DNA from 4 places in the Enterobacter cloacae complex sp. 394F7 genome. Region 1 is predicted to be linked to each of the others. Evidence: predicted binding sites of a transcription regulator. Region 1 holds the regulator's gene; each other region holds the start of a gene.
What was found. The regulator CRP, encoded in region 1, controls carbon source genes, mostly activating them, when cyclic AMP is high. The targets are predictions, from matches to a motif close to ATGTGANNNNNNTCACAT.
Positions count from the first base shown of each region.

Region 1 (3,490 bases):
GCTTTGTCTTGCGTGAAGGCACCGATTATGGTGAACATGAACGCTCGCTTGAGCAAAAGGTCAACGATGTTAAACGCCAGCTTAAAAGCGGCGACGTGGTGCTGGTGTGGTCTGAACTGCATGAGACGGTCAATATCATGCCCCGCAACGCGTTTCACGGCTGATCTTTCAACCTTTCCAGTCAGGGAGTTGCTATGTCTGCCAGACATCCGGTTATTGCCGTTACGGGGTCGAGTGGTGCGGGAACCACCACCACCAGCCTCGCGTTTCGCAAGATTTTCGCCCAGTTGAATCTCCGCGCGGCGGAGGTCGAAGGCGACAGCTTTCACCGCTATACGCGCCCGGAGATGGACATGGCCATCCGCAAAGCGCGTGATTTGGGCAAACACATCAGCTACTTCGGCCCGGAGGCCAATGACTTCGGCCTGCTGGAGCAAACGTTTCAGGAGTACGGCCTAAGCGGCAAAGGCCAGTCCCGCAAATATCTGCACACCTACGACGAAGCCGTTCCCTGGAATCAGGTCCCGGGCACCTTTACCCCCTGGCAGCCGCTGCCGGAACCTACCGACGTGCTGTTTTACGAAGGATTGCACGGCGGCGTGGTGACGCCGCATCACGACGTGGCGCGACATGTGGATCTGCTGGTCGGCGTGGTGCCAATCGTTAACCTGGAGTGGATCCAGAAGCTGACGCGAGACATCAGCGAGCGCGGCCATTCACGCGAGGCGGTGATGGATTCGGTTGTGCGCTCAATGGAAGATTACATCAATTACCTGACACCACAGTTTTCCCGCACCCATATCAACTTCCAGCGTGTGCCGACGGTGGACACTTCCAACCCGTTCGCGGCCAAAAGTATCCCGTCGCTGGATGAGAGCTTTGTGGTGATCCATTTCCGCAATCTCGACGGCATCGATTACCCCTGGCTGCTGGCGATGCTGCAGGGTTCGTTTATTTCTCACATGAATACGTTAGTGGTGCCCGGCGGAAAAATGGGGCTGGCGATGGAGCTGATCATGACGCCGCTGGTGCAGCGGTTGATGGAAGGGAAACAGATCGCATAATCATATTCCCTCTCCCGGTGGGAGAGGGTTAGGGTGAGGGCATCAACACGCACGATGCCCCATCAATCACGCCTCGATCACTTCATACGAATGGGTAATTTTTACCGCTTTCTCCAGCATTAATGCCACAGAGCAGTATTTTTCCGCAGACAGATCCACCGCGCGTGAGACGGCAGCATCTTTCAGCGCTTTCCCGGTGACAACAAAATGCAGGTTAATGTGCGTGAACAGGCGTGGCGCCTCTTCGCGACGTTCTGACGTGAGCTTGACTTCACAGTCGGTCACATCATGACGGCCCTTTTGCAGAATCGACACCACGTCAATCGCGCTGCATCCCCCTGCCGCCATCAGCACCATCTCCATTGGGCTGGGTGCTTTATCGCCGGAGTTACCGTCCATCAAAATCTGGTGTCCCGACGAGGACTCGCCCAGGAACGTTAAACCTTCTACCCATTTCACGCGCGCTTGCATATTCATTAGCTCCAACGTTGCATTTTTGGTGACAGATTACGCGTGCGTTACATTTCTCGCAATGGAAGGCGACCTGCGTCATGCTGAAGCGAGACACCAGGAGACACGCGGCGAAAGCTATGCTAAAACACTCTGGATGCTACAGTAATACATTGACGTTACACATGTATGCAGAGGACATCAAACTTTACTGGCTGCGAAACGTTACGACAGCCGACTTCCCAGGTATGGGTAAGAATTCGATTGCAACCCCAGAGTCCGGATGCATCTTATGACTCTGGTGACAGCTTATAACAGAGGATAACAGCGCATGGTGCTTGGCAAACCGCAAACAGACCCGACTCTCGAATGGTTCTTGTCTCATTGCCACATTCATAAGTACCCATCGAAGAGCACGCTGATTCACCAGGGTGAAAAAGCGGAAACGTTGTATTACATCGTCAAAGGCTCGGTGGCAGTGCTGATCAAAGATGAAGAAGGGAAAGAGATGATCCTTTCTTATCTGAACCAGGGCGATTTTATCGGTGAACTGGGCCTGTTTGAAGAAGGCCAGGAACGTAGCGCCTGGGTTCGTGCAAAGACAGCATGTGAAGTGGCTGAAATTTCCTACAAGAAATTCCGTCAGTTGATTCAGGTTAACCCTGACATCCTGATGCGTCTTTCTTCGCAGATGGCTCGCCGTCTGCAGGTGACATCAGAGAAAGTGGGTAACCTCGCCTTCCTGGACGTGACCGGCCGTATCGCGCAGACCCTGCTGAACCTGGCGAAACAGCCAGACGCTATGACCCACCCTGACGGCATGCAAATTAAAATTACCCGCCAGGAAATTGGTCAGATCGTCGGTTGCTCCCGTGAAACAGTGGGCCGTATCCTGAAAATGCTGGAAGATCAGAACCTGATCTCCGCCCACGGTAAAACCATCGTGGTTTACGGAACCCGTTAATCCCGATAAAACGGCGTGCCATCGCAAGGTGTCACGCCGTTTTTGTCTCTACTCCCCATGTGGCGCAGGCTGATTTATCACCCGGAAGTTAACTACGCACTGCGACAAACGCTGGTGTTGTGCCTTCCTGTGGCCGTGGGCCTGATCCTTGGGCATCTTCAGCAGGGGCTGCTGTTTTCACTGGTTCCCGCCTGCTGCAACATTGCCGGTCTCGACACCCCGCATAAGCGTTTTTTCAAACGTCTGATTATCGGCGGTTCGCTGTTTGCCGGGTGTAGCCTGGCCGTGCAGCTTTTGCTGGCCCGCGATATTCCGCTGCCGCTGATCCTGAGCGTGCTGGCGATGACGCTGGGGGTGACCGCCGAAATCAGTTCGCTGCACGCGCGGTTACTGCCCGCCTCACTCATCGCGGCCATCTTTACCCTGAGTCTCGCAGGTAACATGCCAGTGTGGGAGCCGCTGCTGATCTACGCCCTCGGTACGCTATGGTATGGCCTGTTTAACTGGTTCTGGTTCTGGCTGTGGCGGGAACAACCGCTGCGTGAATCCCTGAGCCTGCTCTATGTCCAGCTTGCGGAGTACTGCGAAGCCAAATACACACTGCTGACCCAGCATACCGACCCGGAAAAATCGCTGCCGCCGCTGCTGACGCGCCAGCAGAAGGTGGTGGATCTGATAAGCCAGTGCTACCAGCAACTGCATATGCTGGCCGCCAACAAGAACCACGAATATAAACGGCTGCTGCGCACCTTCCAGGTAGGGCTGGATCTGCAGGAGCATATCTCCGTGAGCCTGCACCACCCGAAGGAGGTGCAAAAGCTGGTGGAGCGCAGCCATGCCGAAGCGGTGATCCGCTGGAACGCGCAGACCGTGTCCGCACGCCTGCGGGTACTGGCCGACGACATTCTTTATCACCGCTACCCCACCCGCTTTAACATGGACAAGCAGCTCGGCGCACTGGAGAAAATCGCCCGCCAGCACGAGGATAACCCGGTAGGCCAGTTTGCCGCCT
Region 1 covers NZ_JBXWCS010000025.1:14,787-18,276, forward strand. The annotation lists gene AC2FAK_RS22445 (YheU family protein) at 1-164, shown strand, start outside; gene AC2FAK_RS22450 (phosphoribulokinase) at 195-1,064, shown strand; gene AC2FAK_RS22455 (OsmC family protein) at 1,131-1,535, opposite strand; gene crp (cAMP-activated global transcriptional regulator CRP) at 1,846-2,478, shown strand; gene AC2FAK_RS22465 (YccS/YhfK family putative transporter) at 2,536-3,490, shown strand, end outside.

Region 2 (3,490 bases), on a different contig from region 1:
CTCACCGGATCCTTATGCTGGCGTTGCGGATAAAGATCTGCTGGCGTTTGATGCCCCGGATCTCGATCTTTTCCATCCGGCGGAAGTCACCCCGGACGAAGCCATCGAGCTGGCCGCGCGTGCCGAACAGGCGTCTTTGCAGGCGGATAAACGCATCACCAATACCGAAGGCGGCAGCTTCAACAGCCACTACGGCATCAAAGTCTTCGGCAACAGTCACGGCATGCTGCAGGGCTACTGCTCCACCCGTCACTCGCTCTCAAGCTGCGTGATCGCCGAAGAAAACGGCGATATGGAGCGGGATTATGCTTACACCATCGGCCGTGCGCTGGGGGATTTACAGTCTCCGGAGTGGGTGGGCAAAGCGTGTGCTGAACGCACGCTGTCTCGCCTGTCACCGCGTAAGCTCTCCACCATGAAAGCCCCGGTTATTTTTGCCAATGAAGTGGCGACCGGCCTGTTTGGCCATCTGGTGGGCGCTATCGCGGGCGGCTCAGTTTACCGTAAATCGACCTTCCTGCTCGACTCACTGGGCAAACAGATCCTGCCGGAATGGCTGACCATTGAAGAGCACCCGCACCTGCTGAAAGGGCTGGCCTCTACGCCATTCGACAGCGAAGGCGTGCGCACGGAACGCCGCGATATCGTTAAAGACGGCATTCTGACCCAGTGGCTGCTGACCAACTACTCCGCGCGCAAGCTGGGGCTGAAAAGCACCGGACACGCGGGGGGCATCCATAACTGGCGCATTGCCGGACAGGGCCTGAACTTCGAGCAGATGCTGAAAGAGATGGGCACCGGCCTGGTGGTGACAGAACTGATGGGCCAGGGCGTGAGCGGCATCACCGGAGACTACTCTCGCGGTGCGGCAGGCTTCTGGGTCGAAAACGGCGAGATTCAGTATCCGGTGAGCGAAATTACCATCGCCGGCAACCTGAAGGACATGTGGCGCAATATCGTTACGGTCGGTAACGATATTGAAACACGTAGCAATATACAGTGTGGTTCTGTATTACTGCCGGAAATGAAAATTGCCGGCCAGTAATACCCGAAAAGCGTTTTAATAATAAAAAAGGAAGTGAGCAATGCGTAAACACCTGTTAGCGATCGTCGCGGCTTCAACGCTGGTTCTTGGCTCTTCTGCGTTTGCTGCCGATCTCGAAGACAACATGGACATCCTCAGTCAAAACCTGAAGGTCGTTCAGAAAACGGACAATGCGGCAGAAATAAAAAGCGCATTGACCAAAATGCGTGAAGCGGCGCTGGACGCGCAAAAAGCGACGCCGCCAAAGCTGGAAAGCAAAGCGGCAGACAGCGCAGAGATGAAGGACTATCGCCACGGCTTTGACGTGCTGGTCGGTCAGATTGACGGCGCGCTGAAGCTCGCTAACGAAGGCAAAGTGAAGGAAGCCCAGGCGGCAGCCGACCAGTTTGTCGCGACGCGTAACACGTATCACAAAAAGTATCGTTAATTGGGTGCCTGAGCTGTACGTCCTTTCCCGTATGCGGGGGCGCAGTTAGCGCCCCCGCATCTTTGCTCCCTACTGGCCGGAGCGACACTCCATCCGCGCTGTCACTTCAAGCGAGCCGTTTCGAAAACGGATCTCGCACAGTGTTTTCCTCGTCACCAGCGTTAAGATGATTATTGTCAAAGCAATAATCATCAAAACCCGGATAATTGGGGATTGGCGTTTCATGGATGCCTCCTTGCTTTAAAGCGGGCGAGGTAGCGAACTCCACGGTCCGACGTGTCGTTTCGAGCCCCCGCCCTGATTTTTTATCAGGCGGGGCTTTCCACTTTCCGTCCCATGCCTGAGACGGTCAGTCTCAAGCACCCGCCGCCACTCTAGCGAATCCCCATAAGAAAACCTTATCCACGTCACATTTCTACGAGTCGGCTCGTAATCTTTTCCGCTTCGCTCTCCCTGTATTTGCCGTCAGATAACGTGATATTCATCACGCAAATACAGCGATTTATCCAGATTCAGCCTATTTATGTGGCACAGATCACTGCTGCGGCTCGCCTTTCCACTTCGAAGTGGAAAACAACTCGCTACAAACCCGCCATCGCCAACGTTAGTTTTATTCCAGAGCCATTAACGGGGTAAGACCAGTGAGTAACGGAGCGGTAATGAACAACGTTGGGGATCAGGCGGAGCAAACAGAAAAGCTCGCGAACACCATGCTGCAGCAGGTTTATGCCCTGCTGGCCCGGCACAACATCATCCCCAATGCAGTACAGGAACAGATGCTCACCTCCCATGTCCGCGCGATGGCGCACCGGTCCGTGACCGGCGAGCCGCTGCCGGAAGTGGAGGCAGAGCTGTTCGACGAAATTTCACCGGATTCAATGCGGCTCGCCCGTGAAGTGGTAGCGCAGTTTGGCAACCTTCCTGATGAAGAAGCCTGGCTGCTCTCCGTTCACTTTGAAGTCGCGAAAGACAACCTTTAAGGAGCAACACATGGAACAGATTACAGTCGTGATTGGCGATCGCCTGGGTAAAGGCCAGAAAGTGGCTGCCGGTGTAGAAAAAGCGGGTGGACGTGCGGTTGTCGTGCCGGGTATGGCGGCAGATATGAAACTCGGCGACGTCATGAAAGCGGAAAACGCCACCTTCGGCATCTCCTTCTGCGGCAGCGGCGGCGCGGGTGCCATCACGGCGCAAACCAAATATGGCTACAAAGCGAAATACGGCATGCGCTCCGTGGATGAGGGGGTGACCGCCATCAACGAAGGCTGCAACGTGCTGGGCTTTGGCTTTATGGATAAAGAAGAGCTGGGCGAGCGTCTGGTGCAGGCGTGGCAGAAGAAGCACGGCGCATAAGCATGAAAGAACAGTTCACAACCACGGTGAGAGTGAAGGGGAAGGGCGACGCCAAAGCGCGCGCCTTTGCCGACGCACTCAACCACGTTCAGGCCGCGGTGATGAAAGCCTCACCGCATATCTTACTGCGTATTGAGCCACAGGATGTGCAGGTCGTTCAGGCGCAAGAAGCGGTGCGTAAAGAAGCGTTTCTGTTCTTCTTTTTGCGCCGGGAAAGACGCACCTACAGCGTGGAGCTGGATGTGACCGTCAACGTGACCGCCATCAATCTCGACCAGGTGGATTTCGTCACGCAACGCTGATTATTCATAAAAGGGCAGACTGATGTTCTTAATTATATTAATAAAATCGCTCATCATTGGCGGCCTGGTAGGCGTCGGTGTTGGAGCCGGGGCTGCACGCATGTTTCATGCGCCTACCACTCAGGGTATGGGCGCGTTTCGTACGTTGGGGGAACTGAACTCCTGCGAAGGGGATCCGGCTTCTCACTTCTCCTTTGGGTTAGGCTTCTTCTTTAACGCCTGGGCCTCTTCCGTGGCCGCAGGTGCCTTCACACAGGACGTAGACCACCGCATCATCCCAAACTGGGGTGCTGCAGCCTTGATGATCAAAAACCGTAACGTCGGCGAAACGCTGCACGATCCCCGCAAGATGGCGATTGCCTG
Region 2 covers NZ_JBXWCS010000001.1:132,757-136,246, forward strand. The annotation lists gene pmbA (metalloprotease PmbA) at 1-1,045, shown strand, start outside; gene cybC (cytochrome b562) at 1,086-1,472, shown strand; gene AC2FAK_RS00690 (Hok/Gef family protein) at 1,542-1,697, opposite strand; gene AC2FAK_RS00695 (glycine dehydrogenase) at 2,114-2,452, shown strand; gene AC2FAK_RS00700 (SFCGS family glycine-rich protein) at 2,463-2,825, shown strand; gene AC2FAK_RS00705 (DUF4312 family protein) at 2,828-3,127, shown strand; gene AC2FAK_RS00710 (DUF4311 domain-containing protein) at 3,150-3,490, shown strand, end outside.
Region 2: AC2FAK_RS00695 (glycine dehydrogenase) is a predicted target of CRP. The motif match lies at 1,996-2,013, and genes of this name have one in related genera.

Region 3 (3,490 bases), on a different contig from region 1:
CACCAGCTTCGACGGGCAGCCACAGTTGAGATCGACCCCGTAAGAGCCGAGCTCGACGGCACGGGCGGCGTTCTCCGCCAGCCATTCAGGATACTGGCCCAGCAGTTGAATACGCACCAGCGTGCCGGAGGTGGTCCGGCTCTGGCGGTGCAGCTCCGGGCAGAGTCTGTAGAACGATTTTACCGGCAACAACATATCGACCACGCGCAAAAACTCCGTCACGCAGAGATCGTAATCGTTCACCTCGGTCAGAAGTTCGCGCACGAGGGAGTCGAGCACGCCTTCCATTGGGGCCAGTAAAACACGCATAGCAGTACCTGTGAAAAAAGACGCGCTATAGTAATCGCTCTGTATGTATGTTGAAAGCACGACGTTCTATTCTGGAATGACGGGTATGCTTAAAATTCATGATGTGATCCATGGCACACTTTCAGGTTTAATTGTATGATGAATGCGTTTCAGCAAGGATTTTAACCATGAGAAAATCATTGAACATTATCTGGCAATATCTGCGCGCATTCGTCCTGATTTACGCCTGCCTGTACGCCGGGATTTTCATCGCTTCCCTGCTTCCTATCACCATTCCCGGCAGCATTATCGGCATGTTGATCCTCTTTGTTCTGCTGGCGTTGCAAATTCTGCCCGCTAAGTGGGTCAACCCCGGCTGCTTCGTTCTTATTCGCTATATGGCGCTGCTGTTCGTGCCGATTGGCGTCGGGGTCATGCAGTACTTCGATCTGCTTAAAGCCCAGTTCGGCCCGATTGTCGTCTCCTGCGCAGTCAGTACGCTGGTGGTTTTCCTTGTGGTTAGCTGGAGTTCGCATCTGGTACATGGCGAACGTAAAGTGGTTGGACAGAAAGGAACAAAACAATGATGGCCAATATCTGGTGGTCGCTGCCATTAACCCTGGCGGTATTCTTCGCGGCACGCAAACTTGCCGCCCGGTTCAAGATGCCGCTGCTTAACCCGTTGCTGGTGGCGATGGTGGTGATTATCCCGTTCCTGCTGCTTACCGGTATTCCTTACGAACGCTACTTTGCCGGGAGCAAAATTTTAAACGACCTGCTGCAACCCGCCGTGGTCGCCCTCGCGTTTCCTTTATATGAACAGCTGCACCAGATCCGCGCCCGCTGGAAATCCATTATTACCATCTGTTTTGTGGGGAGCCTGGTGGCGATGATCACCGGTACTTCAGTCGCACTGCTGATGGGGGCCTCTGCGCAAATTGCCGCCTCTATTCTGCCGAAATCGGTGACCACGCCTATCGCCATGGCCGTGGGCGGCAGCCTCGGCGGCATTCCTGCCATCAGCGCCATGTGCGTGATCTTTGTCGGCATTCTGGGCGCCGTGTTTGGCCATACCCTGCTCAATGTCATGCGCATTCATACCAAAGCCGCACGCGGTCTGGCGATGGGCACCGCGTCGCACGCGCTGGGCACCGCCCGCTGTGCGGAGCTGGATTACCAGGAGGGCGCGTTCAGCTCGCTGGCACTGGTGATCTGCGGAATCATGACCTCGCTGATGGCGCCGTTCATTTTCCCCGTGATTCTGGCGGTGATGGGCTAAAATTTGCGATGCGTCGCGCAAATTTCATTTTGTTTTCATAAGTTGCATACATAATGAGATATGGATCACATATAAAGCCCCAGCGGCTCCGTACACTACCGATCCATTAACCTTTATGAGGCAAACGCCATGCATCCACGTTTTCAAGCGGCTTTCGCCCGGCTTGCAGAGAATTTGCAATCAGCTCTGGCCCCGATTCTGGCGGATGAGCATTTCCCCGCCCTGCTCACCGCTGAGCAGATCACCACGCTGAAACAGGCCACGGATCTTGACGAAGACGCGCTGGCTTTCGCATTGTTGCCGCTGGCTGCCGCCTGTGCACGTGCCGATCTTTCCCACTTTAACGTTGGCGCCATTGCGCGCGGCGTCAGCGGAACCTGGTACTTCGGCGGAAACATGGAGTTCCTGGGCGCAACCATGCAGCAGACTGTTCATGCGGAACAGAGCGCCATCAGCCACGCCTGGCTGCGCGGCGAAAAGGCCCTGAGCGCCATTACCGTGAACTACACCCCGTGCGGGCACTGCCGTCAGTTTATGAATGAACTGAACAGCGGGCTGCAGCTGCGCATCAATCTGCCGGGTCGCGCGCCGCACACGCTGGGCGACTACCTGCCTGACGCCTTTGGTCCGAAAGATCTTGAAATCAAAACCCTGCTGATGGACGAGCAGGATCACGGTTACACGCTGACCGGTGATGACCTGACCCAGGCGGCCATTCGCGCTGCCAACAAGAGCCATACGCCGTACAGCAAGTCCCCGAGCGGCGTGGCACTGCAATGCCGCGATGGGCGTATTTTTAGCGGCAGCTATGCCGAAAACGCCGCGTTTAACCCAACGCTGCCACCGCTGCAGGGCGCACTGAACCTGCTGAGCCTGAACGGCTATGACTACCCGGATATTCAGCGCGCCATTCTGGCAGAAATTGCCGATGCACCGCTGATTCAATGGGATGCCACCGCCGCCACCCTGAAAGCGCTGGGCTGCACGTCAATCGAGCGTGTATTGCTGGCGTGATCCTTCTGGCGGGCAGACATGCCCGCCCGTTTTGCTGAAAAAGCCTTCAGTTGATGCGCTGTTTCTTGCGCTAACCAGGCGGGTACAGTAGCCTGAGTTAAATTCACCTTCGGTACGAGCCATCTGCATGTTAAAGCGCGTTTTTTACAGCCTGTCTGTCCTGGTCGGCATACTGCTGTTGATCGTGCTGGGTCTCGACCGCTGGATGAGCTGGAAAACGGCCCCCTACATTTTTGATGACCTGCAGGACCTGCCCTATCGCCAGGTGGGTGTGGTGCTCGGCACCGCGAAGTATTACCGCACCGGCGTCATCAATCAGTATTACCGCTACCGCATTCAGGGCGCGCTCAACGCCTACAACAGCGGCAAGGTCAATTACCTGCTGTTAAGCGGCGATAATGCGCTGCAAAGCTACAACGAACCGGTCACCATGCGCAAAGACCTGATTGCCGCAGGCGTTGATCCGGCAGATATCGTGCTCGACTACGCCGGGTTCCGCACGCTCGACTCCATCGTGCGCACGCGCAAAGTGTTCGACACCAACGACTTCATCATCATCACCCAGCGCTTCCACTGCGAGCGTGCGCTGTTTATCGCGCTGCACATGGGCATTCAGGCGCAGTGTTATGCGGTGCCCTCGCCAAAAGATATGCTGAGCGTGCGCGTGCGTGAGTTTGGCGCTCGCTTTGGCGCGCTGGCCGATCTCTATATCTTCAAACGTGAACCGCGCTTTTTAGGCCCCCTGGTGCCAATTCCGGCCATGCATGAAGTGCCGGAAGATGCGCAGGGTTATCCGGCGGTGACGCCGGAGCAGCTGCTGGATATGCAGAAGAAAAAGTAATCGAATTCTATAATGCGTGATATAACACGCACTACTCTGTCATCAGCTACCTAATGAGTGATATAAGT
Region 3 covers NZ_JBXWCS010000005.1:220,944-224,433, reverse strand. The annotation lists gene dusC (tRNA dihydrouridine(16) synthase DusC) at 1-309, opposite strand, end outside; gene AC2FAK_RS09950 (CidA/LrgA family protein) at 477-875, shown strand; gene AC2FAK_RS09945 (CidB/LrgB family autolysis modulator) at 872-1,567, shown strand; gene cdd (cytidine deaminase) at 1,697-2,581, shown strand; gene sanA (outer membrane permeability protein SanA) at 2,709-3,422, shown strand.
Region 3: cdd (cytidine deaminase) is a predicted target of CRP. The motif match lies at 1,621-1,638, and genes of this name have one in related genera.

Region 4 (3,490 bases), on a different contig from region 1:
TGCGGGTTTTCGCGTCCGGTCAGCACGCGGTGATGTTCGTTTCCCCACGCCTTGAGATCCACCATCGCGCCATCCAGTACCGGCAGCAGTCTTTGCCAGCCGGTTTCCCCCAGCAGACCGTTACTGTCCACCAGACACGTAAGGTGGCGCAGGGCGGGATCCGTTTTGATCGCCGTGAACAGGGCGATCAAAAACGGCAACTGGGTAGTGGCTTCGCCGCCGCTCACGGTAACCCCTTCAATAAAAGGGGCGGCTTTACGGACCTGCGCGAGGATCTCTTCCACGCTCAGGCGCTGCGCCATTGGCGTTGCCTGCTGCTGGCACAGATGCAGGCAGGTATCGCACTGCTGGCACCGACTCTCCTGCCACCAGACGCGTCCGGCCTGAATGTTCAGTGCATCGTGCGGGCAGTGGGGCACGCAGTCGCCGCAGTCGTTGCAGCGCCCGATGGTCCACGGGTTGTGGCAGGTTTTACAGCGCAGGTTACAGCCCTGCAGGAAGAGGGCCAGGCGGCTGCCCGGCCCGTCCACGCAGGAGAAGGGGATAACCTGACTAACTAAAGCGCATCTGCTGTTCATGGCTGACCACGCGCGGCTGACGTTCCAGAATGCGGGTATTGCGTGCGGCTTCTTCGCCAAGCCAGGTGGTATTGGTGCGCGATCCGGCTTCGCGATACTGTGCCAGATCCGACAGCCGCACCATATAGCCGGTCACGCGCACCAGATCGTTACCGGCTACGTTGGCGGTAAATTCCCGCATACCGGCCTTAAACGCCCCCAGGCACAGCTGCACGACCGCCTGCGGATTGCGTTTTACCGTCTCATCCAGCGTCAGAATGTCGCTGATCCCGGCGGAGTAGTGCGGGTGATGCGGCGCCACGGCCAGCAGATGAGTGATGGGATCCGGCTCGTCGCCGTACGGCAGACGCGCACCCGGGGTGGTACCGACATCTGAACTTATTCCCGACTGTGCATGGAGCATCGCACGCTGTTTCCAGCCGTATTTCACCGGCGTGTTTTCCACAAACGCCGCCAGCTGCTCGCTGATGCGATAGCCCAGCGCGTTGGCCTGCTCGCTCTTACCGTAACGGCCGTCAATACCCGCTTTTTCGCAAAGCGTATTCACCGCCTCTGCCATGCCGTACATGCCAAACATCGGTACAAAGCGATCGGCATCAATCAGCCCCTCTTTCACCAGGAAGCTATTCTCAAAGAAGCCGGATTGTTGATAGAGAAACGCGCAGCGGGCATCAATGATGGCCATTTGTTGCTGGCAGTAGTGCGGCAACATACGCGTGAAGAAATCGTCGGGTGACGCGCTGTGTTCAGCAATCGCCCGCAGATTGAGGCGGACCAGCGTACTGCCGCCGCCCGCCAGCGGCAGCGAGTTGTAACAGCTCACGATGCCATAGCGGCCTTTTGTGAAAATTTTATCATTCACCGGGCCATGGGAAATATGCGGTTTGCTGCATTCACAGATATTTTTTGCCACCTCAAGCAGGAGATCGTCCGGCGTCACGTCCGGGTCATAAATAAACGTCAGATTCGGTGCAGCCTGCTTCAATTCTGCATCGGCACGCAAAATGGCGCGGGTGATGGGGGTATCTGCCGGACCAATGTTGACGTGCGTAAAGGCGTCCGGCAACGTTCTGTCGAGATAGCGCCAGAAACGTTTTATTCGGCTATCGATCGCTTCTTGTGTTAGAATTCTAACATAGGGTTGCAGTAAGGCATCAAGGTGACCGAGATAGACCGGCATTGATGTTACTGAAGGCACATGATGGTAGAGAATGGTTAACAGCGAGAGCGCGTCATCCAGATCTTTCGCCCCCTCCAGCTCCAGCCATTCTGAACCTTTAGCCAGAAACGTTGCGTAATCCGGCAGAACATAACGGGGTTTATAGGGCGCGTGCCCTTCAAACATGTCGCAGATAAATCCCTTGTCCAGCGCGGCACGAGCCGCCTCAGGAAGTGCCGGATAAGGCAGATTGTTTTCCGCTTCCAGCGCCAAAAAATGACGCTTCTGTTCCGGGGTTAATACCGGGCTTGTCACAATGTGCTGGCAACGTTGTTGCAGGGCGTCGGGGCTGGCGTGGGGCATGTTCGCTTCCTTGATTGTTCTGCGGATGTTGAACGGATTGTAGGAAGCCATCCTGTCAGGGCTTTTGATCTGACGAGGGGAATCGCTGCATTCGTCAGCAGTTCACGCATTAAAGTTTGAAGCAGATCTCATTACAGCAATGCAAATTTGTACGTAGTTTTCATTAACTGTGATGAATGTCGAAGTGTGAATGCGGGTGGATGTTAGAATACTCACAGACCCGCAAGGTAAAATTGATACGGCACCGCCGTTGGAGAATGTTATGACCGATTTAACTGCAAGCAGCCTGCGCGCGTTGAAACTGATGGACCTGACCACCCTGAACGATGACGACACCAATGAAAAAGTCATCGCCCTGTGTCATCAGGCGAAAACGCCAGTGGGCAACACTGCCGCTGTCTGCATCTATCCGCGCTTTATCCCGATTGCCCGCAAAACGCTGAAAGAGCAGGGTACCCCGGACGTGCGCATTGCAACCGTAACTAACTTCCCGCACGGCAACGACGATATCGAGATCGCGCTGGCGGAAACCCGCGCGGCGATTGCCTACGGCGCAGACGAAGTTGACGTGGTATTCCCGTACCGTGCGCTGATCGCGGGCAACGAGCAGGTGGGCTTTGACCTGGTGAAAGCCTGTAAAGACGCCTGCGCGGCGGCAAACGTGCTGCTGAAAGTGATCATCGAAACTGGCGAACTGAAAGAAGAAGCGCTGATTCGTAAAGCGTCCGAAATCTCCATCAAAGCCGGTGCGGATTTCATTAAAACCTCTACCGGTAAAGTGCCGGTGAATGCGACCCCGGAAAGCGCGCGCATCATGATGGAAGTGATCCGCGATATGGGCGTGTCCAAAACCGTGGGCTTTAAACCGGCGGGCGGTGTGCGTACTGCGGAAGACGCGCAGCAGTTCCTGGCGATTGCCGACGAGCTGTTCGGCGAAGAGTGGGCGGACTCACGTCACTACCGCTTCGGCGCGTCCAGCCTGCTGGCCAGCCTGCTGAAAGCGCTGGGTCATGGCGACGGTAAGAGCGCCAGCAGCTACTAAGTTTGAATTGCCGGGTGGCGCTACGCTTACCCGGCCTACAGGATCGTGGTCGGGTATATCGTACCCGCCATCATTCACCCGATTCCTCATGGGGGTTACCGTGTTTCTCGCACAAGAAATTATTCGTAAAAAACGTGATGGTCATGCATTAAGCGACGAAGAGATCCGCTTCTTTATCAACGGCATTCGAGATAACACCATCTCAGAAGGGCAGATTGCAGCCCTGGCGATGACCATCTTCTTCCACGATATGTCGATGCCTGAGCGTGTCTCGTTGACCATGGCGATGCGAGATTCAGGAACCGTACTGGACTGGAAGAGCCTCAATCTCAACGGTCCGATTGTCGA
Region 4 covers NZ_JBXWCS010000001.1:283,182-286,671, forward strand. The annotation lists gene AC2FAK_RS01460 (YjjW family glycine radical enzyme activase) at 1-578, opposite strand, end outside; gene AC2FAK_RS01465 (YjjI family glycine radical enzyme) at 553-2,100, opposite strand; gene deoC (deoxyribose-phosphate aldolase) at 2,363-3,142, shown strand; gene deoA (thymidine phosphorylase) at 3,243-3,490, shown strand, end outside.
Region 4: deoC (deoxyribose-phosphate aldolase) is a predicted target of CRP. The motif match lies at 2,215-2,232, and genes of this name have one in related genera.